Regions from separate parts of the Micromonospora marincola genome, predicted to be linked through region 1. Evidence: predicted binding sites of a transcription regulator. Region 1 holds the regulator's gene; the other holds the start of a gene.

Region 1 (15,178 bases):
TGATGGGCGAGGGCGGCGACGCCCAGACCGCGTTCCTCGACTCAATCGAGACGGAGTTCAAGAAGAAGCACCCCGAGACCGACGTCGTGGTGCAGTACATTCCCTGGCTCGAGGCGCCGAAGAAGTTCCAGGCCGCGCTCGCCGGTGGAGAGGGCCCCGACGTCACCGAGCTGGGCAACACCGAGACCCAGGGCTGGGCGGCGCAGGAGGCCCTCGCCGACGTCACGGACAAGCTCGCCGGCTGGTCCGAGGGCAAGGACATCCTGCCCGACCTGGTGAAGAACGCCCAGCTCGACGGCCGGCAGTACGGCGTGCCGTGGTATGCCGGCGTGCGCGCCGTCTACTACCGCACGGACTGGTTCGCCGAGGCCGGCGTGAAGCCGCCGACGAACTGGGACGAGATGATCTCCGCCGCGAAGGCCGTCCAGGCCAAGAAGCCCGGCACCTACGGCATCGCCCTGCCCGGCAACTCCGAGCTGCCGTTCTACTCCTTCCTCTGGGGCGCCGGCGGTGAGATCGCCACCAGGGACGGCGACACCTGGAAGTCCGGCTACACCACGCCCGAGGCGCAGCGGGCGGTCAAGTTCTGGACCGACCTGGTGACCGTGCACAAGGTCGCCCCGCCGGCCGCCGCCGGCTGGAACGAGGTCGACGCCCGGACCCAGTTCGCCACCGGCAAGGCCGCCATGGCGTTCGCCGGCAGTTGGCAGGGCGGCGCGATGAAGGAGGCCAACCCCGACATCGAGAAGGTCTGGGGCACCTTCCCGATCCCCGGCCCGGACGGCAAGGCCGCCCCGGCGTTCGCCGGCGGCTCCGACATCGCCATCTGGAAGGACAGCGAGCGGCAGTCCCTGGCGTGGGACTACACGACCGTGCTGCTGGCCAAGCAGAAGGACAAGGAGTTCGCCGACAGCCTGGGCTTCTTCCCGGTCTACCAGGACCTGCTCAGCGGCGGCAGCTACGCCGACGACAAGGTCATGGCCGCGTTCGCCACCGCCATGCAGAACACCAAGCTGACCCCCCTCACCCCGAAGTGGGTAGAGGTCAGCCGGACCAAGACGGTGACCCAGGCGATGAACAGCTCGGTCATCAAGGGCCAGAAGACGGTCGAGAAGGCAACCGCCGACGCCGCCGCCGAGATGGAAGGCATCTTGAACAGCAAGTGAGCTTACTGACGAAGAGCCCCGACGGGGCCACCGCGCGGGAGACCCCCGAGCGGCGGCCCCGCCGCCGGGCGGACAAGCTCCCGTACCTGCTGCTCCTGCCCTGCCTGGCGATCATCGCCGTGCTGCTGCTCTGGCCGCTCGGCCAGGTCGTGACGATGTCCTTCTTCAAGCTGGACAACGTCCGCCAGCTCCGCGGGGACCGCGAGTGGCCGTGGGTCGGCCTGGCCAACTACGCGCAGATCCTCGGCGACCCGTTCTTCCGTACGGTGCTGCGCAACACCGTGCTCTTCGCGGTCGCCAACGTGGCGCTCACCATGGTCCTCGGCACGCTTGTCGGGCTGCTGCTCAACCGGCTGGGCCGGAAGATGGCCACGTTCGTGGCGAGCTGCGTGATGCTCGCCTGGGCCACCCCGGCGCTCACCGGCACCATCGTCTGGAAGTGGATCTTCGACGATACGAGCGGCCTGGTCACCTGGCTGTTCAACAAGCTCCCGGACGGGCTCTCCACGACGGTGTTCGGGCGCAGCGACTGGACCGGGTACGGCTGGTTCAACGACCCGCTGCTCTTCTTCGGCATCCTGACGCTCGTGGTGGTGTGGCACTCGTTCCCGTTCATCGCGGTGAGCGTGCTGGCCGGGCTCAAGAGCGTGCCGAGCGAGTTGCAGGAGGCGGCCCGCGTCGACGGCGCCGGGCCGTGGCGCGTCTTCTGGTCCGTCACCTTCCCGATCCTGCGGCCGGTCTTCGGCATCCTCGTGGTGCTCTCCACGATCTGGGACTTCAAGGTCTTCACCCAGCAGTTCGTGCTGGCCGGCGGCACCCAGGACCGGTCGACGTTCATGCTGTCGATCTACTCGTACGCGGAGGCGTTCTCGCCGCCGCCCAAGTACGGCCTCGGCTCCGCGATCGCCGTCATCCTCACCGTGATCCTGCTCGTGGTGACCTCCCTGTACGTCCGCATGGTGCTCCGGCAGGAGGACGAGTCGTGAAGAAGCTCGCGCTCAACGGGGCCGGCCTGCTGGTCGCCCTGTTCGCCGCGTTCCCCGTCTACTGGATGATCGCGACCTCGCTCAAGCCCAACCGGGAGATCTTCTCCGCCACGCCGCGCCCGGTGCCGGCCGAGCCCACCCTGGAGCACTACCGGGAGATCCTCACCGGCAACCTGATCCCCGGCGTGACGTTCGTCGACTTCTTCCTCAACAGCGTGCTCGTCGCGGTGGCCACCGTGCTGTTGAGCGGGCTGGTCGCGCTGCTCGCCGCCACCGCGGTCGCCCGGTTCCGGTTCAAACTGCGCACCAGCTTCCTGATCCTGCTGCTTGTGGTGCAGATGATCCCGCTGGAGGCGCTCGTCATCCCGCTGTTCCTGATGATCCAGCGGCTCGGCCTCTACAACACGCTGCCCAGCCTGATCCTCACGTACCTCGGATTCTCGCTGCCGTTCGCGGTCTGGATGCTTCGCGGCTTCGTCGCGGCGGTGCCGAAGGAACTGGAGGAGGCGGCGGCGATCGACGGGGCCAGCCGGGCGCAGACCTTCCGCAAGGTGCTCTTCCCGCTCGTCGCGCCCGGCCTGGTGGCCACGAGCATCTTCTCCTTCATCACCGCCTGGAACGAGCTGATCTTCGCGTTGACCTTCATCAACGACCAGCAGAAGTACACGCTGCCGGTGGCGATGACGTTCTTCTTCGGCCGGGACGACACCGCCTGGGGCTCGGTGATGGCCGCGTCCACCCTGTTCACCCTGCCGGTCATCGTCTTCTTCCTGCTGGTCCAGCGCCGGATGGTCTCCGGGCTGGTCGCCGGCGCGGTGAAGGGCTGAGTGCACCTAGGGTGGTCGCCATGACGGGCAGGGTGGTGGCGGTGAACCTCGGCGAGATCACCGAGGCGGCGTGGGCCGGTGACGCGAGCGGTCGCAGTGGCATCGACAAGCGGCCGGCCGGCGGCCGGGTGGAGATCCGGCCCGGCGGGGTGACAGGTGACTTCATCGGCGAGCGGGCCCACCACGGCGGCCCCGACCAGGCGGTTTACACGTACGCCGAGGAGGACGCCGGCTGGTGGGCCGGTGAGCTGGGCCGGCCGCTGCGGCCCGGTGTCTTCGGCGAGAACCTGACCACCTCGGCGGTGGACGTGACAGGCGCGGTGATCGGCGAGTGTTGGGCGATCGGCTCCACCCTGCTCCAGGTGACCAAGCCGCGCACCCCGTGCCGCACCTTCGCCGGCTTCTGGGGCGTACCCGATCTGATCAGGCGGTTCACCGCGTACGGCGCGCCGGGGGCCTACCTGCGGGTGCTGCGCCCCGGCGACGTCGGCGCCGGCGACCCGGTCGAGGTGGTCGACCGGCCGGACCACGGGGTGACCATCGGCGAGGTGTTCCGGGCCGTCACGCTGGAGCCGGAGCTGCTGCCCCGGCTGCTCGACGCGCCGGAGCTGCCCGAGTCGCTGGGGGAGAGGGCCCGCCGCCGTCTCGGCTGACGGGCCACCGAATCCTGAGCGGTGCGCGCGCTCCTGTCAGGCCCACTTCGCGGGCCGGGTGTAGCTTCTGCCGGTTACCGGATCAGCCACGATGCTGGGTAGCTGGGCGTTGCGTAAGGCCCGCTCATTGATGAAGAACTGGCCGAGGCCGCCCACCCGGGTGAGATGGTTGGACGCCCGGGTGTTACCGGGCGGCATGGCGAGGTAGATCAGTTGGGTGGGGTTGACCTGCTTGACGATGGCGAGGGCGGGGGCGAGATCGGTGTCGGCGCTGATCAGCAGCGTGGTGTCGGCGAGCCGGAGAGCAGCATCGGCGACCATCCTGGCACCGAGGGCGACGTCGGTACCCTTCTCCTCGTAACTCTTGTAGGGCCGGTTAGGCGGCGACTGTGGCCACGTTCACCTCTCTCCGAGTTCCGTGTGGTGTATGGTGGTGCCATACGACGCCGAGAGATACGGCAGGAACGGCTCCCTTCGGGGGGCCGTTTTTTTTGCGCACGGAGCCCAGCAACGGCTCCGGAGGCCCAACGGCTTGAGGGGGCACTCGGCGACGGCAGCGGGGCCCTTAAACTGAGAAGAATTTCGGGCCAGGGGCCGGGGTCAGGGCGCGGCGAAGACCTCGGCCAGCACCTGCGTCGCCGGGTCGCCCTTCACCCGCGTCCAGGTGCCCTGCTCGGCCGTCCACTCCAGATTGGCGAAGCGGACCCGCTTCACGCCCCGGTCGTCGGCGTGCGAGACCAGCCAGTGCGCGTACCGCCAGCCGTTGCGGTCGTCGCTGGCCGGCACCGTGAGCCCGGTCAGGTCCGTTCCGGCGGTCAGCCGGGGCAGCCCCCAGTCGAGCGTCAGGCCCTCCAGCACGGCGCTGGCCGCGGCCGGCCCACGCATCGTCGGCGTCGACCCGACCGTGCAGGCCACCGCGCCGGTCGCCTGGCCGAGCAGCGCGCGGGTGAGGACCTCCGACTCGTCCGCCCACTTCTGGTACGCCTCGGGGTAGGCCGAGCGCTGCACCCGCTGGGCGGCCTCGGTGACCCGCATCCGTTCCCAGCCCTTGACCTTCTTCAGCGCGCCGTAGAACTTCTTCGCCGCGTAGCGCGGGTCCTGGATCTCCTCCGGCGTGCCCCAGCCCTGGCTCGGGCGCTGCTGGAACAGGCCGAGCGAGTCCCGGTCGCCGTGGGCGATGTTGCGCAGGTGCGACTCCTGGTAGGCGGTGGCGAGCGCCACCACCACCGCCCGCTCGGGCATCCGGCGCTGCACGCCGATGGCGGCGATGGTGGCCGCGTTGGCCATCTGGTCCGCGCCGAGCACCACCTCGCCGTCGGCCCGCACGGTGCAGGTCCGACTGGCCGTCGGCAGGCGCAGGTGGTGGCCGAACTGCTTGCTCACGAACCAGACCGCGAGCAGGGCCAGCACGCACACCACCACACCAGATGCCACGATCGATGCTCGCGTCCGCACCCACACCCCTTTCACACCCCGCCCAGCGTACGTCGCGATCGCCGCCGGCCCGGGCGTGGCTGTTAAGCGGGGGCCCCGCCTATACCGGAGACGTTAAGCGGGGGCCCCTCCTTACACCACCCAGGCGGCGGGGCGCTTCTCGCGGAGCGCTTGCACGCCCTCGCGGCCCTCGGGGGAGAGGAAGTAACCGGTGGAGAGCGCCGACAACTCGGCGATCTCGGTACGCAGGTCGGCCGCGGAAGGGCGGCGCAGCAGCTCCTTGGCCCCGGCCAGCGCCGACGGCGCGCCCCGGACCAGCGACGCGCGGTAGCGCTCGACGGCGGCGTCCAACCCGTCCGCCGGCACCGCGGCGGTGACCAGACCGATTTCGGCGGCCCGCCGGCCGTCGAACGTGTCGCCGGTCAGGTAGAGCTCGGCGGCGGCCCGGGGGCTCAGCCGGGGCAGCACGGTCGCCGAGATGACCGCCGGGATCACCCCGATCCGCACCTCGGTGAACGCGAACGTGGCCTCCTCGGCGCAGACCGCCATGTCGGCGGCGGCGATCAGGCCCAGCCCGCCGGCCCGCGCCGCCCCGGCCACCTTCGCCAGCACCGGCTTCGGGCACTCCCGGACGGCGACAAGCACGTCGCCGAGCATCCCGGCCGGCACCGTCCCGCTGGCGTACGCCGCGGCGGTCTCCTTCAGGTCGGCGCCGGAGCAGAAGACCGGACCGGTGTGGTCGAGCACGACCGCCCGGACCGCGTCGTCGGCGACCGCCGCGGCCAGCCCGGACAGCAGCTCGGTCATCAGCGGGGTGGAGAGCGCGTTGCGGTTGTGCGGGCTGTCCAGGGTGAGGGTGGTCACCCCACGGGCCGTGGCGACCCGCACGAGAGCGTCCGGAGAGGTCATGCCGGGCACACTAGTGGCCATGCCCGGCGTCCTTCCAGAAGGTGAACCCGTCCCGCGTGACGGGTCGCTGCCCGCCGCCGCCCGCCGCGCCGTCGGCGCCCGCGGCTTCGGGGTGTACGTGCACGTCCCGTTCTGCGCCAGCCGGTGCGGTTACTGCGACTTCAACACGTACACCGCCGCCGAGCTGGGCGGTGGGGCGAGTCGGGAGACGTACGCCGACAGCGTGCTGGCCGAGCTGGCGCTCGCCGCCCGGGTGCTCGGTGACACCCCGCCGCCACGGGTGGACACCGTCTTCGTCGGCGGCGGCACCCCCACCCTGCTGCCCGCCGACGACCTGGCCCGGATCCTCGACGGCATCGACCGCACCTGGGGGCTGGCCGGCGACGCCGAGGTGACCACCGAGGCAAACCCCGAGTCGGTCACCCCGGAGTCGCTGAAGGCGCTGCGGGCGGCCGGCTACACCCGGATCTCGCTCGGCATGCAGTCCGCCGCGCCGGGCGTGCTGGCGGTGCTCGACCGGCGGCACAGCGCGGGCCGGGCCACCGCCGCCGCGTCGGAGGCGCGGGACGCCGGGTTCGACCACGTGAACCTGGACCTGATCTACGGCACCCCGGGGGAGACGGCGGACGACTTCGCCGCCTCGCTGGCGCGGGTGGTCGAGGCCGGGGTGGACCACGTCAGCGCGTACGCGCTGATCGTGGAGGACGGCACCCGGCTGGCCGCGCGGATGCGTCGGGGCGAGTTGCCGTACCCCTCCGACGACGTGGCGGCGGACCGTTACCTGGCCGCCGAGGAGGCGCTGCGCGCGGCCGGTTTCTCCTGGTACGAGGTGTCCAACTGGGCCCGCTCGGCGGCCGGGGCGTGCCGGCACAACCTGCTCTACTGGACCGGTGCCGACTGGTGGGGCCTGGGCCCGGGGTCGCACAGCCACGTCGGCGGGGTGCGCTGGTGGAACGTCAAGCACCCGAGCGCGTACGCGGCGCGGCTTGCCGGCGGCGCGTCGCCGGCGCTGGCCCGGGAGCGGCTCACCGCCGACGAGCAGCACATGGAGGACGTGATGCTGCGGCTGCGGCTCGCCTCCGGGCTGCCGCTCGACGTGCTTGACGAGACCGGCCGGGCGGGCGCGGAGCGGGCCCGGGCGGGCGGGTTGCTCGACGCCGGGGCGTACGCCGAGGGCCGGGCCGTGCTCACCCTGCGCGGCCGGCTGCTTGCCGACGCGGTCGTCCGCGACCTGCTGCCCTGACCGGATCCGGCCGGTCCCGCCGCGCGGGACCGGCCGGAGCGGGTCACTTGATCAGACTGGCCGACATCGGATAGCGGTAGAGCTGGCCCTCGTTGGCCTTCACCCCGGCCAGGATGCCGAAGATGATCCCGACGATCATGGCGCCGAAGCCGATCACCAGGCCGATCAGGATGCAGGTGAGGATCCAGCCGACGAGCGCGATGACCGACCAGATGAGCTGGAAGTTGAGCGCGGCGACCGCGTGCGCCCGGACGGTCGGGGACTGGTTGCCCCGCGCCAGCAGGGCCACGAGCGGCGCGACCCAGCCCAGGACGCCGCCGCCGATCAGCATCCCGGCCGCCCCACCGAAGTGCGCCACCAGGGCCCAGGTCTTGTCGTCGTTGTTGGCGTAGCCGACCGGCGGGCCGTACGCGCCACCGCCGGGATAGCCGGCGCCGGGCGCGCCGTAACCCGGCGCACCGCCACCCGGCGGGGGATAGCCACCCGGCGGCGGGTAGCCACCCGGCGGCGGGTAGCCACCCGGCGGGGGATATCCGCCGGCCGGAGGTTGGCCGCCCGGGGGCGGATAGTCACCGGGCGGGGGATAGCCGCCCCCGCCCGGTGCCCCGGACAGTGGTGCGGTGGGGGGCTCGTGGGCCGGCGACGAGCCGTAGGGCGCCGACGGCGCGGTCGGGTCGGGCTGGGGGCCGGGGTCCCCCGCTCCGGGCGGGCGAGGAGGTTCAGTCATGCACGTCACGGTAGGTCCCACGGGCAAGCGGCACCAGGGCTGTTCGGACCCGCCCCGGCCGACTGTGCGGCGGGCCGCACCCGGGGTCCGTCGGGCGATCATCGCGTCGGCGGGACTGCCGACGTAGACTGGCACTCGCTACAGTCGAGTGCCAGCCGCCCGGCGGATGCCGCGGGTCGCCCGGCCGAGGTGCGTCAGGAGGTGGGGAGATGGGTCTCGACGACCGCAAGCTCGCCGTGCTGCGCGCCATCGTCGAGGACTACGTCCACACGCAGGAGCCGGTGGGCAGCAAGGCCCTTGTCGAACGGCACCAGCTCGGCGTCTCGCCGGCGACCGTGCGCAACGACATGGCGGTGCTGGAAGAGGAGGGCTACATCCGGCAGCCGCACACGAGCGCCGGCCGGGTGCCCACCGACCGCGGCTACCGCCTCTTCGTCGACCGGCTCTCCCGGGTCAAGCCACTCAGCCCGGCCGAGCGCCGGGCGATCGAGCGTTTCCTGGTCGGCGCGGTCGACCTCGACGACGTGGTGCATCGCACCGTCCGGCTGCTGGCCCAGCTCACCCGGCAGGTCGCCGTGGTGCAATATCCCAGCCTGGCCCGGTCCAAGGTGCGGCACCTGGAGCTGGTGCCGATCTCCACCACCCGGCTGATGGTCGTCATGATCGCCGACACCGGCCGGGTCGAGCAGCGGCTTGTCGAGCTGCCCGCCCCGATCCCCGCCGAGGACGTCACCGACCTGCGCCGGCTGGTGAACGAGAAGCTTGTCGGCAGTCAACTGGCCGAGACGCCGCCGCTTGTGCAGGCGCTCGTCGAGGAGTCCCCGCCACAGTTGCGTCCGGCCATGACCACGCTCTCCACCGTGCTGCTGGAGACGCTCGTCGAACGGCACGAGGAGCGGATCGCGCTTGCCGGCACCGCGAACCTCACCCGGGGTGGCCTGCTCGACTTCCAGGGTTCGTTGCGCCCCATCCTGGAGGCGCTCGAGGAGGAGGTCGTGCTGCTCAAGTTGATCGGCGAGACGGAGCCGAGCAATGCCACCCGGGTGCTCATCGGCGACGAGAACGAGATCGACAACCTGCGGGCCGCCTCGGTGGTCAGCACCGGCTACGGCCCGGGTGCGACGATCGTCGGTGGGCTCGGGGTGCTCGGGCCGACCCGGATGGACTACCCCGGCAATATCGCCATGGTGAGGGCCGTGGCACGCTACGTGGGCGAACTGCTGGCCCAGAACTGACCAGTCAGGGCCGACGGCCGGCTGCGGCCGACGACCGGCGAACGCGAGACGAACATGAGGACACCGAACGCAGTGGCCAGGGACTACTACGGCATTCTCGGCGTGAGCCGGGACGCCTCCGACGACGAGATCAAGCGTGCCTACCGCAAGCTGGCGCGGCAGTACCACCCGGACGTCAATCCGGACCCGGAGGCACAGGAGAAGTTCAAGGACATCAACGCCGCGTACGAGGTCCTCTCGGACGACCGGAAGCGGCAGATCGTCGACCTGGGCGGCGACCCGCTCGCCCCGGGCGGCGGTGGCGCCGGCGGTCCGGGCGGTCCGGGCGGCGCCGGCCCGTTCGTCGGCTTCCAGGACATCATGGACGCGTTCTTCGGCGGCGCGGCGGGCGGCAGCCGGGGTCCCCGGCCGCGTACCCGGCCGGGCGCCGACGCGATCCTGCGGCTGGAGCTCGACCTCAACGAGACCGCCTTCGGCGTCGAGGCGCCGATCACCGTCGACACCGCGGTGCTCTGCACCACCTGCTCCGGCGCCGGCACGGCCGCCGGCACCCACCTGGCCACCTGCGAGGCGTGCGGTGGTCGCGGCGAGGTGCAGTCGGTGCAGCGGACGTTCCTCGGTCAGGTGGTCTCCGCCCGGCCGTGCACCGTCTGTCAGGGCTACGGCACCACGATCCCGCACCCCTGCCCGACCTGCGCCGGCGACGGCCGGGTGCGCACCAGGCGCTCGCTGACCGTCAAGATCCCCGCCGGGGTCGAGGACGGCATGCGGATCCGGCTGGCCCAGCAGGGCGAGGTCGGCCCGGGCGGCGGCACCGCCGGCGACCTCTACGTCGAGATCCACGAGCGGACCCACGACGTCTACTCCCGCAAGGGCGACGACCTGCACTGCCGGGTGACCGTGCCGATGACCGCCGCCGCGCTCGGCACCCGACTGACCATCAAGACGCTCGACAGCGAGGAGGTCGTCGACGTCAAGCCGGGCACCCAGCCCGGCAGCACGCTGCGGCTGCGCGCCCGTGGCGTCCCGCACCTGCGCGGCACCGGCCGGGGCGACCTCTACGTCCACCTGGACGTGCGCACCCCGACCAAGCTCGACGCCGACCAGGAGCGGATGCTGCGCGACTTCGCCAAGACCCGTGGCGAGGAGGTCGCCGAGCTGACCAAGCAGGGCGGCTTCTTCTCCCGGATGCGCGACGCCTTCAACGGGCACGCCTGAGGTGTCGGCGCCGCTGTTCCTGGTCGAGGCGCTGCCCACCGGCGACACGGTGACGCTCGACGGCCCGGAGGGCCACCACGCGGCCACCGTGCAGCGGCTGCGCGTCGGCGAGGAACTGCTGTTCGCCGACGGCCGGGGCGGCACCGCCGCCGCGCTCGTCACCGCCGTCGGCCGGGGCACGCTCGACGCGCGGATCACCTCCCGGGGGTACGCCGACGCGAGCGTCCCCCGGCTGGTCGTGGCGCAGGGGATCGCCAAGGGCGACCGGGGCGAGCTGGCCGTGCAGGCGATGACCGAGGTCGGGGTGGACGAGATCGTGCCCTGGGCGGCGTCCCGTTCGGTGGTCCAGTGGCGCGGCGACCGGGGCGTACGGGCCCGGGAGAAGTGGACGGCCACCGCCCGGGAAGCCGCCAAGCAGGCCCGTCGCCCGTGGCTGCCGGTGGTGGCCGGCGCCCCGGACGAGTCCACCGCCACGGTGGCCCGGCGCATCGCCGGCGCCGGTGCCGCCTTCGTGCTGCACGAGGAGGCAGACGAGCGGCTGACCACTGTCGAGCTGCCGTCGACAGGTGAGATCGTGCTCGTGGTCGGCCCCGAGGGCGGCGTCGCCCCGGCCGAGCTGACCGCGTTCGCCGAGGCCGGCGCGCGTACCGTCCGCCTCGGCCCGTCGGTCCTGCGCACCTCCACCGCCGGGGTGGCCGCGCTCAGCGTGCTCGCCGCCCGCCTGGGCCGCTGGTAGGTCAGGGGCGCGGGAAGATCGGCACCGGCTGCTCCTCGGGGCCCAGGTCCAGCCCCGCCGGGCCGATGATCAGCGGGTCGGGCGTGCCGACCACGTCGACGTCCTTGCCGTCGTAGTCGAACCGGTGCAGCACGTGGCGCATCGCCTCCAGCCGGGCCCGCTTCTTGTCGTTGCTCTTCACCACCGTCCACGGCGCGTCCGCGGTGTCGGTCCAGAAGAACATCGCCTCCTTGGCCTCGGTGTACTCGTCCCAGCGGTCGAGCGAGGCGAGATCCATCGGGGAGAGCTTCCACTGCCGGACCGGGTCGACCTTGCGCACCACGAACCGGGTCCGCTGCTCGTTGCGGGACACCGAGAACCAGAACTTCACCATCCGGATGCCGGACCGGACCAGCATCCGTTCCAGGTCCGGGGCCTGCCGCAGGAACTCCAGGTATTCGTTCCGGGAGCAGAAGCCCATCACCCGCTCCACGCCGGCCCGGTTGTACCAGGACCGGTCGAAGAGCACGACCTCGCCGGCGGTCGGCAGGTGCGCCAACCACCGCTGGAAGTACCACTGCCCGGCCTCCCGCTCGTCCGGCTTGACCAGGGCGACCACGCTCGCGCCCCGCGGGTTGAGGTGCTCCATGAAGCGCTTGATGGTGCCGCCCTTGCCGGCGGCGTCCCGCCCCTCGAAGAGGATCACCAGGCGCTCGCCGCTCTCCTTCACCCAGTCCTGGAGCTTGAGCAGCTCGATCTGGAGCAGGCGCTTCTGGCGGTCGTACTCCTCCCGGTCGAGGCGCTGCTCGTAGGGGTAGTCGTCACGCCACGTCTCGACCGGGCTGCCGTCGGGCCGCAGCAGCACGGGATCGTCGTCGTGCCCGTCGACCACCCGGTAGTCGGCGGTGAGGTCAAGCAACTCGGTGTCGGCCATACCGCACGTACCTACCCCGCCACGCGGGGTCCGACGCGCCGGATGGGGAGGTCAGCTCCGCAGGTAGGAGGCGCCGTTCAGGTCGACGATCGTGCCGGACGCCCACTCGGCCTCCGGGCTCGCCAACCAGTGCACCGCCGCGGCGATCTCCTCCGGACGGGCCACCCGGTGGAACGGCGACTGCGCCCGCACCGCCTCGCCGTGCTCGCTCTTGAGGTGCTCGTTCGTCATGTCGGTCTCGACGAAGCCGGGCGCCACGCAGGCCACCCCGATCCGGTACGGGGCCAGGGCCACCGCGAGTGACTGCGCCATCGCGTTCATCCCCGCCTTGCTGGCCCCGTACGCGGGATTGGCCGGCTCGCCCCGGAACGCGCCCCGGGAGGAGACGTTGACGATCCGCCCACCCCGCTGCCGCATGTGCTGGGCGGCGCACCAGGCCGCGTTCGCGGCGCCCACCAGGTTGGTGTCAAGCACCTCGCGCCAGCGCGCCCGCCACTGCTCGTAGCTGCTGTCGAAGACCGGGTGCGGCGGGTCGGCCGGCCCGAACACACCGGCGTTGTTGACAAGCACGTCGAGGCCACCGAGCAGCCGGGCCGCCTCGTCCACCATGGCGCGGACGGCGTCCGGGTCGGCCAGGTCGGCGCGGACCACCACGTGCCCGTCGCCCGGCAGCTCGACGCGCAGCGCCTCGGCCAGCTCGGCCGAGTCCCGGTGGTGGACCGCCACCCGGTCCCCGCCGGTCGCGAACGCCCGCGCCACCGCCCGTCCGATGCCCCGCGAGGCTCCCGTCACCAGCACCGCCCGTCCCGCCATGCCGGCCATCCTGCCGCATCTTCCTTACACTGCTGCGATGGGAGTCGACTGCCTGTTCTGCCGGATCGTCGCCGGGGAGATCCCGGCCACCATCGTCCGCGAGACCGCCACCACCCTCGCCTTCCGCGACATCGACCCGAAGGCGCCCACCCACATCCTGGTGATCACGAAGGAGCACTACGCGGACGTGGCCACGCTGGCGCAGGGCGACCCCGCGCTCGCCGGTGAGCTGCTCAACACCGCCGCCGTGGTGGCCGAGGAGGAGGGCCTGACGGTGGACGGGTTCCGGCTCATGTTCAACACCGGCCCGTACGGCGGCCAGGAGGTCTTCCACGTGCACGCCCACCTGCTCGGCGGCGCGCCGCTCGGCCCGATGCTCTGCCGGTGACCACGATCTCCGACCGGCTCGACCGGATGGTGCGGCAGGCCCAGGCGACCGGGCGGATCCCGGCGGTGTCGGCGGCCCTGCACCGCGCCGACCGGCCGCTCTGGACGTGCGCGGTGGGCGGGACCGGCAACGACACCCCGCTCGACCCGGACACGGTCCTCCGGATCGGCTCGGTCACCAAGACCTTCACCGCGGTGCTTGTCATGCAGTGCCGCGACGACGGGCTGCTCGACCTGGACGACCCGGTCGGGCGACACCTCGACCTGCCCGCGCACGGCGACCTGACCGTGCGCCGGCTGCTGTCGCACACCGCCGGCCTGCAACGCGAGCCGCACGGCGACGTGTGGGACACCCTGCGCGTCCCGCCCGTCGACGAGCTGCTCGCCGACCTGGCCCGGGCGGAGCGGGTGCTGCCCACCGGCCGCCGCTTCCACTACTCGAACCTCGGCCTGTCGCTGCTCGGCGAGATGGTCGCCCGGCGACGCGGCGGCACCTGGGCCGAGGCGCTCACCGACCGGGTGCTCGGCCCGCTCGGGCTGGCCGCCACCGGCGTCGAGCCGGGGGAGCGGGCGGCCACCGGCCACCTGGTCGACGCGTACTCCGACGAGGCGCACCCGGAGCCGCCCACCGACTTCGGCGCGGTGGCGCCGGCCGCCCAGCTCTGGAGCACCGCGCCGGACATGGCCCGGTGGGCGGCCTTCCTGGCCGACCCGGCCGCGCTCGACCCGGACGGCGCGGTGCTCGCCGCCGCCACCGTCGAGGAGATGCGCTGGCCGCTCACCACCACCGACGAGTCGCTCTGGGCGGCCGGCTTCGGCCTCGGGCTGATCCTGGTGCCACGGCCGGAGCGGGTGACCCACGTCGGGCACGACGGCGCGATGCCCGGCTTCCTGGCCGCCGTCTACGGCCGGCGCGGCGGGGAGGGCACCGCCGGCGCCATGGGCTGCGCGGTGCTCGGCTCGTCCGGCACCGGCGTGGAGGTGCTCGACCTGCCGCACGCGCTGCTCGCCGCCGCCGCCGAGCACGACCCGGCGGAGATCGAGCCGTGGCGTCCGGGCCCGCCCGCCCCCGCACACCTGCGCGGCATGCTGGGCCGCTGGTGGGGCGAGGGGTTCGAGTCGATCTTCTCCTGGCACGACGGGGCGCTGCGGGCCCGGGGCGCGAACGACCCGGCCGGCCGGCCGCCGGCGGTGTTCGCGCCGCTGCCGGACCGGCCGGACGTGTTCCGCACCGTCTCCGGCCGGGAGGCCGGCGAGCTGCTCCGGCTCACCCGGGACGAGCGGGGCGTGGTGGTCCGGATGCACTGGGCGACCTACCGGTTCACCCGGCGGCAGGAGACGTTCGACGGTTACGACTTCCGGGCCGGCGGCTGACCGTCGGGCACCGGAAATGGGCACGGTGCGTGCGGTGTCGACCCGATACGATGGAGGCAACCGTACGCCGCGCCAGCAGGGCCCGGCGCCGAGATCGGAGAGCAGGTGGCGCAGGGCCCGACGGCCCGACCTATGACCGGCACCCCACCTCCCGGCCCGCCCCGGGTGCAGACCAGGATCACGGTCCCCGACCAGAAGATCATGGTGAACCTGCTCGGCGCGGGCGACGAGATCCTGCGTCTCGTCGAACGCTCGGTCAACAGCGACGTCCACGTGCGCGGCAACGAGATCACCATCACCGGTGCGCCCGCCGACAACGCCCTCGCCGAGCGTCTCTTCAGTGAGCTCCTCGAACTGATCGAGAAAGGCGAGACCCTGACCACAGACGCCGTCCGGCGTACCGTCGGCATGCTCGAGCAGGGCGGCGCCGAGCGGCCCGCCGAGGTCCTGACGCTCAACATCCTCTCCCGGCGCGGACGCACCATCCGCCCCAAGACGCTCGGGCAGAAGCGCTACGTCGACGCGATCGACTCGCACACCATCGTCTTCGGGATCGG
Region 2 (15,178 bases), on a different contig from region 1:
TACGGCGTGCTGCTCGCCCGCCCCCACGCCCGCGCTCCCCGCCGGGGCGTCGCCGCGCTTGCCGCCGGGGCCCTGCTGGCCGCCGTGGCCGTGGTGTACGTGGTGCCCGGCCAGCCGGGGCTGTACGGCGAGCGGCTGTTCGTGGTGCTGCGGGAGCAGGCCGACCTGAGCGGCCTGCCGGCCGGCGTGCCCGGTCGGGCCGGCCGGGACGCCCGGGCCGCCGAGGTCTACCGGCGGTTGGTGGCGACCGCCGAGCGCACCCAGGGCGACCTGCGCCGCACGCTCACCAGGTTGCGTCTCGACCCGACGCCCTACTACCTGGTCAACGCGATCGAGACGGACGGCGGCCCGGCGGTACGGGCCTGGCTCTCCGGCCGCCCCGAGGTGGCCCGGGTCCTCGTCGACCAGCGTCTGCGCCCGCTTCCCGCGGCGCCGCCGCCGGCCCGCGGGGACAGCCCGGCGCCGACCGGCCCGACCTGGAACGTGTCGCTGATCGGCGCGGACCGGGTCTGGTCGGAGCTTGGCGTCACCGGCGCCGGCGTGGTGGTGGGCAGCTCGGACTCCGGCGTGGACGGTGGACACCCGGCGCTTGCCGCCGGTTTCCGGGGCGGCGACGACTCCTGGTACGACCCGTGGGAGCACCGCCGCGCGCCGGCCGACCGGGGCGGCCACGGCACCCACACGCTCGGCAGCGCAGTGGGTCGCGGCGGGATCGGGGTGGCCCCGGGGGCGAGCTGGGTCGGCTGCGTCAACCTGGACCGCAACCTCGGTAACCCGGCCCGCTATCTCGACTGTCTCCAGTTCATGCTGGCCCCGTTCCCGCCGGGAGGTGACCCGCTCACCGACGGCCGGCCGCAACGCGCGCCGGACGTGCTCACCAACTCGTGGGGCTGCCCGCCGTTTGAGGGGTGCGACGCGGGTGCGCTGCGTCCGGCGACCGCCGCGCTTGCCGCCGCCGGCATCCTGGTGGTGGCCGCCGCCGGCAACGAGGGACCGTCCTGCGGTTCGCTCAACGACCCGCCGGCGCCGTACCCGGACGTGCTCACGGTCGGCGCGGTCGACCGCTCCCGCCGGCTCACCGAGTTCTCCAGCCGGGGCCCGACCGGAGGCGTCGCGAAACCCGACCTGGTGGCGCCCGGCGCGGCCGTGCCGTCGGCGTTCCCGGGCGGCGGGTACGCCACCCTGGACGGCACCTCGATGGCGACGCCGCAGGTGGCGGGCGTGGTGGCGCTGATGTGGTCGGCGAACCCGGCGCTGATCGGGGACCTGGACCGGACCCGGCGGATCCTCGCCGAGACCGCCACCCCGGCCACGGTGCCGGCCGGCGGGACGTGCGGCGGCACCCGGGACACGGTCGGCGCCGGCCTGGTCGACGCGTACGCGGCGGTGCGGGCCGCCCGAAATGGGGCATAACGCCGTTCGTCCGCCGTGGTGATCGATCGGCCCCTACCGTCGAGGAGCAGAGGAGGCGGCGCATGACCACTGATGACGAACGGACCGACGACCCGGCCCCGACCGGCGAGCGGGTCGCCGATCGGCTCGACCTCGGCGACGCCGAGCAGGCCGCCGCCGACCAGCCGGCCGCGGAGGAGTCGCGGCAGCCGGTGGACGAGCCGAGGCGGCTGCTGCCGCCCTACGACCGGGCGCACAAGCGACGCAACCAACGGCCGCTGCCCACCTGAGCGCGCACGCGGAAGGGGGCGGACCGCTGACGCGGCCCGCCCCCTTCTCGGCGTACTTGTGGAGCTGGACTCAGAAGTCCATCTCCCCGCCACCCGGGCCAGCCGGGGCGGCCGGGGTCTTCTCCGGCTTGTCCGCCACGACGGCCTCGGTGGTGAGGAACAGCGCGGCGATCGAGGCGGCGTTCTGCAGCGCGGAACGGGTCACCTTGGCCGGGTCGATGATGCCCGCGGCCAGCAGGTCCACGTACTCGCCGGACGCGGCGTTGAGGCCGTGACCCGAGTCGAGGTTGCGAACCCGCTCGACGACGACGCCACCCTCGAGGCCGGCGTTGACGGCGATCTGCCGCAGCGGGGCGTCCAGCGCGATCTTGACGATCTGCGCGCCGGTCGCCTCGTCGCCGGAAAGGTCCAGCTTGTCGAAGGCGGTCTTGCCGGCCTGCACCAGCGCGACGCCACCACCCGGGACGATGCCCTCCTCGACGGCGGCCTTCGCGTTGCGGACGGCGTCCTCGATGCGGTGCTTGCGCTCCTTCAGCTCGACCTCGGTGGCCGCGCCGACCTTGATCACCGCAACACCGCCGGCCAGCTTGGCCAGGCGCTCCTGCAGCTTCTCCCGGTCGTAGTCGGAGTCGCTCTTGTCGATCTCGGCCCGGATCTGGTTGACCCGACCCTGGATCTGGTCGGCGTCACCGGCGCCGTCGACGATGGTGGTCTCGTCCTTGGTCACCACGACCTTGCGGGCGTGGCCCAGCATGTCGAGGTTGACGGCGTCCAGCTTGAGGCCGACCTCCTCGCTGATGACCTGGCCACCGGTGAGGATGGCGATGTCACCGAGCATGGCCTTGCGGCGGTCACCGAAGCCCGGCGCCTTGACGGCGACCGACTTGAAGGTGCCCCGGACCTTGTTGACCACCAGGGTGGCCAGGGCCTCGCCCTCCAGGTCCTCGGCGATGATCAGCAGCGGCTTGCCCGACTGCATGACCTTCTCCAGGATCGGGAGCAGGTCCTTCACCGACGAGATCTTGCTGTTGACGATCAGGATGTAGGGGTCGTCGAAGACGGCCTCCATACGCTCCGGGTCGGTCATGAAGTAGGCGGAGATGTAGCCCTTGTCGAAGCGCATGCCCTCGGTGAGCTCAAGCTCCAGGCCGAAGGTGTTGCTCTCCTCGACGGTGATGACGCCTTCCTTGCCCACCTTGTCCATCGCCTCGGCGATGATCTCACCGACGGTGCTGTCACCGGCGGAGATGGAGGCGGTGGAGGCGATCTGCTCCTTGGTCTCCACGTCCTTGGCGAGCTTGAGCAGCTCCTCCGAGACGCTGGAGACGGCGGCCTCGATGCCCCGCTTCAGGGCCATCGGGTTGGCGCCGGCAGCCACGTTGCGCAGGCCCTCACGGACGAGGGCCTGGGCCAGGACGGTCGCCGTCGTCGTGCCGTCACCGGCAACGTCGTCGGTCTTCTTCGCGACCTCCTTGACCAGCTCGGCGCCGATCTTCTCGTACGGGTCCTCGAGCTCGATCTCCTTGGCGATGCTCACACCATCGTTGGTGATGGTGGGGGCACCCCACTTCTTCTCGAGCACGACGTTGCGGCCCCTCGGGCCGAGCGTCACCTTCACGGCGTCGGCGAGCTGGTTCATGCCCCGCTCGAGGCCGCGGCGCGCCTCTTCGTCGAACGCGATCATCTTGGCCATACGGCGTTGTCCTCCTGGACACTCACGGTCCACCCGGATGCCCGGATGGGCCGTCTGGTGTACGCACCTTGGGGACGTCGCCACCTGGCGACGACGACGTCCTCCTCGGTCGGGCCGGACAGCCCGCGACGACCGGCCCCGTGCCACTCCGGCGCCCCTGGGACACCGGTGCGGCCGTGGCCCTACCGCCCCGACCATTGGCACTCACCGTACGCGAGTGCCAATGACTTGTTTAGCACTCTCCCTAGCCGAGTGCAAGCACGACAGCGCCGGTCAGCCGAGTTCCGCCGCCAGCCGGGCCGCGTTCACCGGGCCTTCCTGCGCCCGCTGCTCGGCGTACGCGACGACCAGTCCGACGAGCTGGGCCAGGTAGGCCGGCGCGGCGAGCGCGGCGCCCACCACGGCCAGCGCCACCGCCCCGACCGTGGTGCCGAGCGCGGTCGTCGGATCGGCGCCGAACACCGCGCCGCTCACCGCGCCCACCACGATGTCCAGCACGGCCGCCGCGAGCAGCGCGCACGCCACGAGCGCCACCCGGCCCAGCACCATGCCGAAGCTCCGGTGGAACATCCGCCAGGACCGCCCGATCGGATCCTGCCGCTCGAACAGGTAGACCGGCCCGAACAGGGCGACCGCGAAACCGGCGTAGACGCCTGGCAGCAGGCAGAAGCAGGCGCCGGCCGTGATCAGCAGCGACGCAACGATCGTCCAACCCCAGAGACCGAGCGCGCGGCGCATCCCGTACCGGAGCGCGCCGCCCAGGCCCGCCGGCCCACCGGCCGCCTGCCGGGCGACCACCCAGGTGCCGGCGGCCCAGCCGACAGCCTGGAGCGGGCCGAAGACCAGGGCGGCCAGCAGCACCACACCGTAGAACGCGAGCGTCTGCTCCAGGTAGCCGTCCGGGAGCACCGGCGCGCCGTCCGGGCCGGTCGCCATCTCGTCGGTGGGGACAAGGAACAGCGAGACGACGGAGATCACCGCCGCCGGGACACCCTGGGTGAGCAGCATGATCGGCACCAGTTGCGGCCAGCCGCGCCGGACCGCGCCGGCACACCGCGCGAACCAACCCCCCACGCCCGCGTGCGGCGGGGTGACAAGCGGGTCCTGCGGGTCGATACCCGGAAACCAGCCGGGATGGCCGCCGGGCATCGGCGACGCCGGATACGCCGCGCCGGGCATCGGGTGACCGGGGTACGCCGCCCCGGGCGCGCCGGCCGCCGGCCAGTGCCACCCGGGCGGAGCGGAGTCCGGCGCGGGCCAGCCCGGCGGAGCGCCCTGGGGGGCGAGCCAACCGGGCGGGCTGCCCTGCGGCGCGGGCCAACCGGGTGGGGTGCCCTGCGGGGCGGGCCGACCGGGTGGGGTGCCGTCCGGAGCGGAGCCCGGGGGCGGGTCGTACCCGGGCTGGTGTGGAACGGCCGGGTCTGAGCCGGGCTGGCCGGCGGGGGCCGGGTCGGCCCACGGGTCGGCGGGCGGCGGCGGGGGCCGGGTCGGGTCGACCGGGGGCACCGGTTCGGGGGCACCCGACGGGGGCAGCTCGGACATGGGCCCTCCTCAGCGACGGCTGGAACGGCTCATGATCTTCCACGGTGCGGGGCCGCAGCGCAGCCCCGGCCGGGGTGGCTCGGCCGCGCGCGGCGACCGACGATGATCAGATGACGTGGACGCGCTCGGCCTGCGGACCCTTCTGGCCCTGGGCGATCTCGAACTCGACCCGCTGGCCGTCCTCAAGCGCCTTGTAGCCGTCCATCTCGATCGCGGAGAAGTGGACGAAGACGTCCTGGCCGCCGTCGACGGCGATGAAGCCGTAGCCCTTTTCGGCGTTGAACCACTTCACGGTGCCCTGTGCCACGGTGCACTTCCTCACTCTGCGCGGCGTCCCAAGACCCGGAGACCGGCGGACCGGCACCGGCGGCCCACCGGTTTCGGCGATCGGCGACGGCCGCTGAATCGGTGACCGAAATCGCACGCTACACCAGGCGTGACGACCGCGCACGACCACAAATCGGGCGCATTCCGGGCCGGGTCGGGCACCCGGCGGCGCCGCCACCGGACCGGTCCGGTATGTATGCGGCATGACCAGCGCGCCCGCCCCGACCACGGTCCGCCGGATTCGCCCGGAGGACGCCGCCCGGATGCGGGCGCTCCGGCTGGAGATGCTTGCCGACGCCCCGCTGGCCTTCCTGGAAACCGTCGCCGAGGCCGCCGCCCGGCCGCACGCGGACTTCGCCGCCCGGGTCGCGGCGGTCTCCCGGGGCGACCACACCGCCCAGTTCGTCGCCGACCCGGGTGGCCGCCTGGTCGGTCACGCCGGCGGCACGGCCGCGCCGGACGAGCCGGGCCTGACGCTCGTCTACGCGGTCTACGTGACCCCGGCACGGCGTGGGAGCGGGCTGCTCGCCGCGCTCGTGGACGAGGTGGCCGCCTGGTCCCGGGCGTGCGGCCGGCCGGAGCTGATGATGGAGGTGGTGGTCGGCAACGACCGCGCCTGCCGGGCCTACCAGAAGCTGGGCTTCACCGACACCGGGGTACGCGTCCCGCACCCGCGCATCCCCGCCCTGCACGAACTCCAGATGCGCCGCCCGGCCTGAGTGTGTTAAGCGGGGGCCCCTCCTCTACCAAATGCGTTAAGAAGGGGCCCCGCCTTTCATGCGTGGCGGCGGGATTGGACCACGCGGAAGCGGTTTGCCACGTATGCGCCGTCAGTCAGGGCGGAGTTCGCCGCCGGGTTCGCGCCCGAGCCGTGGAAGTCGGAGAACGCCGCCGACTGGTTGACGAAGACGCCGCCGGTCAGGTTGCAGGACAGGTGCACCCCGGCGTCGACAGCCGCCGCCTCGGCCGCGTCCAGCACCGCCTCGTCGGTGGAGTAGACGGCCGCGGTCAGCGCGCCCTTCTCCCCCACCGTCTCGCGCAGGATGCGCAGGCTGTGCTCGGTCGAGGCGGTCGCGATGGCGAACGAGATCGGCCCGAACCACTCCCGCCCGTAGGTCGCGGTGTCGCCGGCGTCCAGCTTGACGACTGTCGGCGTACGCACCACGGCGCCCGGGAAGGACGGGTGCTCGACGGTCCGGGACTCCAGCACCGGCTCGCCGACCTTGGCGATCTCGTCCAGCCGCTCCAGCACGCCGTCGTTGACGATCGCGCCGGTCAGCTCGACGCCCCGGGCCGGGTCTGCGGTCAGCTTGGCGACCGCGCCGGCGATACCGGCGGCCACCTCGTCGAAGCTCCGGTGCCCCTGGTCGGTGTCGATGCCGTCGCGCGGGATCAGCAGGTTCTGCGAGGTGGTGCACATCTGACCGCTGTAGAGCGTGAGCGTGAAGCCGAGGTTGCGGCAGAGCCCGGCGAAGTCGTCGGTGGAGTCGATCACCACCGTGTTCAGGCCGGCCTTCTCGGTGTAGACGGCGGCCTGCCGGGCGTTCGCCTCCAGCCAGTCGCCGTACTCGGTGGAGCCGGTGAAGTCGACAATCTTGACGGCGGGGTGCAGGGCAAGCGTCGAGGCGAGCTTCTCGCCTGCGGCCTCGGGGGCGAGCTGCACCAGGTTCGGGTCGAAGCCGGCCTCGGCGAGCACCTGCCGGGCGTACCTCACGGTGATCGCCAGCGGCAGCACGGCACGCGGGTGCGGCTTCACCACGACCGGGTTGCCGGTGACGAGCGAGGCGAACAACCCGGGATACGAGTTCCAGGTCGGGAACGTGTTGCAGCCGATGACAAGCGCCACCCCGCGCGGCACCACGTGGAACGTCTTGGTCATCCGCAGCGGGTCGCCCTTGCCGGCGGCCTTCTCCCAGCCGGCCGTCCCCGGGTGGCGGGTCATCTCCGCGTACGCGTAGGCGACCGCCTCCAGGGCGCGGTCCAGCGCGTGCGCGCCACCGGCCTGGAACGCCATCACGAACGCCTGGCCGCTTGTGAACTGCACCGCGTTGGCCAGCTCGAAGATGTTCTTGTGGAGGCGGTTGAGGATCTCCAGGCAGACCCCGGCCCGGGCCGCCGGGCCGGCGTCGCGCCAGGCCGGCAGCGCGGCGGTGGCGGCGGCCACCAGCTCGTCGGCGCCGGTGTGCGGGTAGCGCACGTCAAGCGTCACCCCGAACGGGCTGGCCTCGGTGGCGACCGTGGTGCCGTCACCGGCCTGGTCGAGCGGGAAGTCGCCACCCAGGTACGCCTCGAAGGCGGCCTTGCCGTCGGCGGCTGCGGTCTCCCCGTACACCCGGGGGCTGGGCGACTCGGGATAGGCGGACCAGTACCCGCGCTCCGTGATCGCGGTCAGCGCCCGGTCGAGGGTTTCGGCGTGCCTGTCGTACAGGGGGTGCGGGGTCTCCGTCATGCCCGCCATCATGCAACAGGAAGGCACCAGATCAGTAGGGGCGTGTCACAACTGCCTGGGGCGGGAAACGGCGACAGGGCCAGCGGTTTTCCGCTGGCCCTGTCCGAGGTTGGTCGGGAGGGACGTCCGCACAACGCCTCCGGCGTTGGGTCGCAAAACTTCGAAAAGTCTCCGGCGGATGCCCTCCCGCACCGAGCATCTTGCGCCGTCCGGTTCCTGCCGTCAAGTCCTCGGGGGCGGCTTTCTGCCACTCCCCGCACATCCCCCGTCACCCGCTGCGGCAAGTTGACCAAGGAGTTCGCGTCCGGAACGGCCACTGCCGCTGACACGAACTCCTTGGTCAACGCCTTGCCGGACGGGTCAGGAGGTCAGGAGAGGAGGCCGGCGTCGCGGGCGGCGCGGAGGCTGGGCTTGATGCGGTGGGTCGGGCCGGCGGCGGCAGCCACCGCGTCGAGGGTCTTCAGGCCCTCGCCGGTGTTGAAGACCACCGTCTCAGCCGTGGGGTCGAGCTTGCCGGACTCCACAAGCTTGCGCAGCACCGCCACCGTCACGCCGCCCGCGGTCTCGGCGAACACGCCCGTGGTCCGGGCCAACAGTCGGATGCCGGCGCGGATCTCCTCGTCGTCGGCGTACTCCATCCAGCCGCCGGTGCGGCGGACCGCCTCCAGCGCGTACACCCCGGCGGCCGGGTCGCCGATGTTCAGCGACTTGGCGATGCCTGTCGGCTTGACCGGGACGATGGTGTCGCTTCCGTCGTGCAGCGCGGTGGCGATCGGGTTGCAGCCGGCGGACTGGGCGCCGAACACCTTCCAGCCGCCGGCCGGGGCCTCCACCAGCCCGATCTCGACCAGCTCGGTGAACGCCTTGTCGATCTTGGTGAGCAGCTCGCCGCTGGCCATCGGGATGACCACCTGCGCCGGGATGCGCCAGCCGAGCTGCTCGGCCACCTCGTACCCGAGCGTCTTGGAGCCCTCGGCGTAGAACGGCCGGACGTTCACGTTGACGAACGCGGTGTCCTCGAACTCGTCGGTCTCCACCAGCTCGCCGCAGAGCCGGTTCACGTCGTCGTACGAGCCGTCGATCGCGACCAGGTCACCGCCGTAGACCGCGGTGGTGACGACCTTGCCCTGCTCCAGGTCGCTGGGGATGAAGACCACCGACGGCACGCCGGCCCGGGCCGCGTGCGCGGCGACCGAGTTGGCCAGGTTGCCGGTGGACGCGCAGGCGTAACGGGTGAAGCCGAGCGCCCGGGCGGCGGTGAGCGCCACCGACACGACGCGGTCCTTGAACGAGTGGGTGGGGTTGGCGCTGTCGTCCTTGACCCAGAGCGGGCCGGTGAGGCCCAGCTCGGCGGCGAGGTTGCCGGCGGCCACGAGTGGGGTCAGGCCCGGGTCGAGGGTGACCCGGGTGGCCGGGTCCTGGCCGGCCGGCAGCAGGGCGGCGTAGCGCCAGATGCTGTTCGGGCCGGCCTCGATCTGCGCACGGGTGACGGTGGCCAGGGCGGCGGTGTCGTAGTCGACCTCAAGCGGGCCGAAACACTCGTAGCAGGCGTGCTGCGCGGCCAGCGGGTAGCGCGCGGAACAGGCGCGACAGACCAGGGCGCGGGCCGGGCTGCGGGTGGTGTCGATGCCGGGGACGGCGGAAAGCGTCGACGTCATGTCGAGAGGTTCCTCTCATCTTTCCCCGCATCGCCGGGTGCGGCGGGGACGGAATTGGCACCTGCCCGCGGTCGCTCGTCGTCGAGCGTGGCGGGTGGTTGCCGGGGCGTCGTCGGGCCGTATCCCTCAGCCCCTCTGGATGAGGTATGCAGTTGTGCCACCGAGTCTATGCGCTGCTCACGAAGCTGCCACCCGGGGATCCCACGCAGTGGGCCGGCGCGGGTGGCATGATCACCGGATGCGGAACGCGGCAGTCGGTACCGGCCTTCTCGCGGCGCTGACGCTACTGGCGGCCTGCACCCGGGCACCGGCGCCGATCGACCCGCTGCCCCCGCACCCGACCGCCCCCGCCGCCTCACCCACCCCGCCGTGCACCCCGGAGGGCATCCGGATCACCGAAACCGGGGTGAGCGCCGCGATGGGGCTGCGGGCCATGGGCCTGGACCTGGTCAACTGCGGCAACCAGCCGTACGAGTTGCGCGGCTATCCGGCGGTCCGCCTCCGGGACGGCGACGGGGAACCGATCATGGTCCGGATCGTCCCCGGCGCCACCGGGATCACCTCCGGCTTCGACGCCCCACCCACCCTGATCGTGCTGCGCCCCGGCGAACGGGCCGGCGCGGCGCTGCTCTGGCGCAACACCGTCACCGACGCGACAGTGGTGGCGACCGAGGGCAGGCAACTCTACGTCGCCCCGGTGACCGGCCGGCCGGCGTACCCGGTCGCGCTGGACGGTCCGATCGACCTCGGCAACACCGGCCGGCTGGGGGTCAGCGCCTGGAAGCGCCGCGACCCCGAGCCGACCACGGAACCGACCGAGCCGAGCGCCCCGCCGTCCCCAGCCGTCACCCCCGACAACCCCCTCTGAGCTCTTCCGGCCCCTCTGAGCGCCTCCGGCCCTCGACGATCCGCGAGCGGGTTGTCAACGAAGCCGGAGAGATCTTGGAGGGAAAGTGCCCCTCCAGGGGCCGTTTCTTTCCAAGATCTCGGGTGGTGGCACCCGATCTTGCGGCCGGGCTACTTGTTGGCGTCCGGAACGAACACGCCGAGGCCTTGATGGCCGTACAACTCGCCGGTCTCGATCAGGATCGTGATGGCCTGCCGGACGGTCGACTGGCTGCCCACCTCATACAGATCCGCCAACTCCTTGGTGGACGGCAGCTTGTGACCGGGCGGCCACTCGCCTTCGGCGATGCGCCTCCTGATGTCGACGATGATCCTGCGGTAGTGCGGCTCGAATCTGCGCGGTGTGGACATGCGAGTGCTCCCAGCTAGGCATACCCATCTGATCACGAAGCCGGGAGACACTTCAAGCGCATCGTTGACTTTACCAGCATTATCGGTAAAGCTTCCCGAAGGAACGCCCAGCTAGGCACTGGTCGATCCCCCCAGCCGGGGCAGCGCACGTCTTCGACGGCACCAGTGCGCCGCCCCGGCACCCCGCCAGGCAAAGAAGAGCCGATGTGACGGAAGCGAAGACGAGTCCGGAGGCGACCGTCGCCGGTGCGATCTGGGCGGTCGAGCAGGTGGCCGGCGAGATGCGGGAGACGTACCTCGCGGTGGCCGCCGCCACCGTGCTGCTGGAGCGCGTCGGCGCGGGGTGCGCGCATCCCGCGGTCAAGCTGGCCCGGCGCAGCGGCGAGGACGCCCTGGACCTGGCCGGGGACGCGGAGTCCCAGATCAGCGACGGCGTACGCCGGCTCCGCGTGGCCGCCGACCACCGGGAAACCGTCACCGTCGGCGGGCTGGTCGAGGCGCTGGACGGCGTGCGGAGCCGGCTGGGCGCGACCGCCGACCGGATCGGCCGGCTCCCCGACCGGGTCACCGCCGCCGGGCGTCAACTCCTCGACGCCGCCCCGGTTGACGACCCGGCTGCCGATGACGCCGTCCGGCAGTGGCGGCGCGCCGCCGAACAACTCGACCTGATGATGGAGAGCCTGACGGCGGCCGTCGGCGCGCTGTCGACGTACACCTGCGGGTTGTCCGGCACGGGTGGGCCGCGATGAGCGATGCGCACTGGATCATCCACCTGCCCACCACGCTGACCAGCGTCGACGAGGCCGCCGCGCTGGCCATGGCGCTGCGTCGCTCACTCGGTCATGTGCTCGCCGTCGACTTCGGCGAGACGACGCTGTCCGAGGAGGACCGACAGTCGGCGCGTACCCGGGTCTGGTGCGACGCCCGCCTCACCGGCCCACTCCCCCGCCGCTGCCAGCTCCCCGCGCCCCATCCGGACGGGTGCCGGGCTGACTCTTGGTACGGGACCGCCCCCTGAGGGGCGACCCCGTACCAAGATCGCGGAGGTGTGGGGTTTAGGCGGGGACGGAGGCGCGGGGGGTCGAAGGGGTCTCGGCGGCCGTGCGACGGCGGGCCAGCAGGGCGTCGAGCGCCCAGGCGCCGGGGCCGAGCACCGCGATCAGCAGGAACGACCAGCAGAACATCGCGGCTGCCTCGCCGCCGTTGCGAATGGGCAGCAGGCCGTGCGGCTGGTGCACCACGAAGTACGCGTACGCCATCGAGCCGGAGGCGAGCAGCGCGGCCGGCCGGGTGCCCAGGCCGACGAGCACAAGCGCGCCGCAGACCAACTGGATCAACGCGGCCCACCAGCCGGGCCAGGTGCCGAACGGGATCGCCTTGCCGGTGACCGGGTTGCCGCCGAGTATGCCGAAGATCGACGCCGCTCCGTGGAGCAGGAAGAGCAGGCCGACGACGATGCGGAACAGGGCGAGCACGGGGCCCTTCAACTGCGCGGGGACCATGGGAAACCTCCTGGGGCGATATGTGGCGACGTCCAGGATGGCGGGCTCAGGTATAGAAGTTAATCAATTCCTTGCTGGCGGGACAATCTCATGGGAACGCTCCCATGATATGGGCTGAAGCTGTTAAGCGGGGCCCCTTCCTCTACCCGAGGCGTTAACCGGGGCCCCCGCCTTGCATCTCAGCTGGTGATGTCCTTGCGGGTGAACCGCCAGAAGGCGAGCGCCCAGAAAAGCGTCGCGTAGACGATCGCCGAAATCGCGCCCCGCACCACGTCGTCGGTCTGCGTCGGCGTGGACAACAACCCCAGCCAGGCGCTGCTGTAGTGGGTCGGCAGCAGGTCACGCAGCCCGCCCAGCGCGGTGATCTGATCCAGGATGCTGGACAGGATCCAGAGCAGCACCGCCCCGCCGACCGCACCGAGCGCGGCATCGGTGGTCACCGAGAGCAGAAACGCCAACCCGGCCACCACAAGCAGCACCACCGCCAGATAGCCGAGCACCCCGAGCAGCCGGAGCAACCCGTCGGCCGGGGCCAGTTCGGCGGAGACCTGGCTGCTCAACGGCTCCCAGCCGTACCGCAGCGTGCCGGCGAGCAGCGCGGTGCCCGCGAGCAGCAGCAACGCCAACCCGGAGTACGCGAGCGCGACCACAAGCTTCACCGCGAGCAGCCGGGCCCGGGGCACCGGCACGGCCAGCAGGTAGCGCAGGCTGCCCCAGCTCGCCTCGCTTGCCACCGTGTCGCCGAAGAACAACGCCACCACCACGACCAGCAGGAACGACGCCGACACCAGGATCGAGAACAGGGTGAAGTTGAGCCCGCCCGCGGTGGCCAGGTCGGCCAGGCTGGCGAACTCTCCCCGCCCGCCGCCGTCGTCGTTTCCGGAGTCGAACTGGAACGCGATCAGGATGATCAGTGGCAGCAGCACCATGAACCCCAGCGCCAACTGGGTACGCCGACGCGACGCCTGCCGCCGGAACTCCGCCCCGAACGGCAGCGTGGCCGTCGGCCGGTAGCCGACCGCCGCGCCACCCGCGTCGGAGGAGGTCACGCCGGACACCACCGAAGAATCCGCCCTCACCTGTCACCGCTTCCCCGAGAGTTCTCGCCGACCAGGGCGAGGAACGCGTCCTCCAGGCGACGCCGGGGCACCACCCGGTCCACCCCGATGCCGGCCCGGACCAGTTCGGCCACCACCTCGCTGCGCGCGGTGCCGTTGGTGTCGACCACCAGCCCACCGTCGTCGTCGGGCAGCACCCGCACGCCGTCGAGCCGGTCGAGCACCGTACGCGCGGCGTCCGGGTCGCTCACCTCGAACAGCACGCTCGGCGACTCGCCGACGATCTCCCCGACCGGGCCGGACGCCACGATCCGCCCCTTGTTCACCACCACCGCGTGGGTGCAGGTCTGCTCCACCTCGGCCAGCAGGTGGCTGGAGACCAGCACCGCCCGACCGTCGGTGGCGTAGCGCTGGAGCACCCGGCGCATCTCGGCGATCTGCGGCGGGTCGAGCCCGTCCGTCGGCTCGTCGAGCACCAGCAGCTCGGGCAGGCCGAGCATGGCCTGGGCGATGGCGAGCCGCTGGCGCATGCCGTGGCTGTACTTCTTCGTCCGCCGGTGCACCGAGTCACCCAGGCCGGCGATCTCCAGCGCCTCGTCGAAGTGCGCGTCCGCCCACGGCCGGCCGGTCGCCCGCCAGTACGCCTTCAGGTTGTCCAGCCCGGACAGGTGCGGCAGGAAGCCCGGCCCCTCGACAAGCGCGCCGATCCGGGAGAGCACCGGCGAGCCGGGCACCAGCCGGTGGCCGAACACGTAGATCTCCCCGGCGGTGGGCTGGGTCAGTCCCATCAGCACCCGCAGCGTGGTGGTCTTGCCGGCGCCGTTCGGCCCGAGCAGGCCGACCACCTGGCCGGGGTGCACCTCGAAGTCCACCTCGGAGACGGCGACGAACCCGTCCGCGTACTCCTTGCGCAGGTTACGCACGGCGAGCGGCACGCCCGCGTACTCCGGGTGCACGGAGCGGTCCTGACGGCGTTGCCGGCGGCGGGCGAGCAGGACGACCACGACGAGTCCGACCGCGATCGCGGCGACCAGGCCGACAAGCACCCAGCGCCAGATCGCGGCGAAGGTGGGGATCGGCGCGGCGTCCACGGTGGGCAGCACGAGCGGGCCGTCGCCGAGGGCCACGGTGTGCACGGCCGGCTCGGCCGGCGTGGCGTACGCCTGGTCCGACGTCGCCACCACGAGCCGCAGCCGGTGCCCGGCCTCGACCCGCCGGACGATCGCCGGGAGCGTGACCGTCACCGGCGTCGCGGCGTCGAGGCCGGCCGGCAGGCCGGTCAGCCGCACCGGCGCGACCAGGCCGTCGGGCAGCGTGGCCGCGCCCTGCGGGTCGACGTCGTAGAGCTTCACGAAGAGCACCGCTTCGCCGGTCGCCGAGGCGGCCCGGATCCGCACGGTAGGTGCGCCCACCACGTCGACCGGGTCGTCGAGCGGCGCCGACTCGAAGCGCGCGTGCTGGCCGGGGATGTCGCCGGCCACGCCGTCCAGCAGCGAGCCGAGCGCGCCGGCGAACGGGATCGTGGAGATCGCCGCCGGGTTGCCGTTGGGCGGCACGGCGACCGGCTGGGCCGGGCCGGTGAGCGCGATGTTCCGGCGTTCCTGCCCGGTCAGGCCCGGGTAGTCGTCGATGCGGTAGCCGGTGGCCAGCAGGCCACGGTCGAGCGCGTCGAACCCGGCGATCCGGGAGAACGTGAAGGTGTCGCCGGGCGCCGCGCCCTCGCCCTTGACGTAGTGGTCGAGCCACTGCGCGGTCAGGAACTTCACCCGGTCGGAGTCGGAGGTCGGCCCGGCGCCGCCGTCGTGGCCGCCGGTGAACCAGGCGACCCGGACCGGGGTGCCGGTGGCGGCGATGCCGCGCGCGTTGGCGTCCGCCTCGGTGAGGGGGAAGAGCGTGTCCGCCTCGCCCTGCACCAGCAGGGTGGGGGCCTTGATCCGGTCCAGCGCCGTGGCCGGCGACGAGCGGCGCAGCAGCTCGACCGCGGCGGCGTCGGCCCGGCCGGTGGTGGCG

Evidence for each region. The regulator HrcA, encoded in region 1, represses chaperone genes, less so after heat shock. The targets are predictions, from matches to a motif close to GGTTNGCACNCTCNNNNNGAGNGTGCNAACC.
Region 2: a site for HrcA is predicted at 3,571-3,601, ahead of groL (chaperonin GroEL). Genes of this name have one in related genera too.

Annotation. Positions count from the first base shown of each region.
Region 1 is NZ_JAXCFT010000010.1:20,476-35,653, forward strand. It holds gene SM450_RS20575 (sugar ABC transporter substrate-binding protein) at 1-1,166, shown strand, start outside; gene SM450_RS20580 (carbohydrate ABC transporter permease) at 1,163-2,152, shown strand; gene SM450_RS20585 (carbohydrate ABC transporter permease) at 2,149-2,979, shown strand; gene SM450_RS20590 (MOSC domain-containing protein) at 3,000-3,632, shown strand; gene SM450_RS20595 (hypothetical protein) at 3,669-3,953, opposite strand; gene SM450_RS20600 (hypothetical protein) at 4,233-5,093, opposite strand; gene SM450_RS20605 (enoyl-CoA hydratase-related protein) at 5,199-5,975, opposite strand; gene hemW (radical SAM family heme chaperone HemW) at 5,995-7,218, shown strand; gene SM450_RS20615 (DUF4870 domain-containing protein) at 7,262-7,945, opposite strand; gene hrcA (heat-inducible transcriptional repressor HrcA) at 8,155-9,180, shown strand; gene dnaJ (molecular chaperone DnaJ) at 9,253-10,398, shown strand; gene SM450_RS20630 (16S rRNA (uracil(1498)-N(3))-methyltransferase) at 10,400-11,134, shown strand; gene ppk2 (polyphosphate kinase 2) at 11,136-12,047, opposite strand; gene SM450_RS20640 (SDR family NAD(P)-dependent oxidoreductase) at 12,099-12,860, opposite strand; gene SM450_RS20645 (histidine triad nucleotide-binding protein) at 12,898-13,248, shown strand; gene SM450_RS20650 (serine hydrolase domain-containing protein) at 13,245-14,621, shown strand; gene SM450_RS20655 (PhoH family protein) at 14,754-15,178, shown strand, end outside.
Region 2 is NZ_JAXCFT010000005.1:185,725-200,902, reverse strand. It holds gene SM450_RS14420 (S8 family serine peptidase) at 1-1,413, shown strand, start outside; gene SM450_RS14415 (hypothetical protein) at 1,476-1,682, shown strand; gene groL (chaperonin GroEL) at 1,753-3,375, opposite strand; gene SM450_RS14405 (hypothetical protein) at 3,649-4,917, opposite strand; gene SM450_RS14400 (cold-shock protein) at 5,024-5,224, opposite strand; gene SM450_RS14395 (N-acetyltransferase family protein) at 5,448-5,963, shown strand; gene paaN (phenylacetic acid degradation protein PaaN) at 6,020-7,693, opposite strand; gene thrC (threonine synthase) at 8,062-9,351, opposite strand; SAM riboswitch class I at 9,364-9,497, opposite strand; gene SM450_RS14380 (DUF4232 domain-containing protein) at 9,590-10,219, shown strand; gene SM450_RS14375 (GntR family transcriptional regulator) at 10,369-10,608, opposite strand; gene SM450_RS14370 (hypothetical protein) at 10,815-11,357, shown strand; gene SM450_RS14365 (hypothetical protein) at 11,354-11,626, shown strand; gene SM450_RS14360 (DoxX family protein) at 11,664-12,110, opposite strand; gene SM450_RS14355 (ABC transporter permease) at 12,290-13,189, opposite strand; gene SM450_RS14350 (alpha/beta fold hydrolase) at 13,186-15,178, opposite strand, start outside.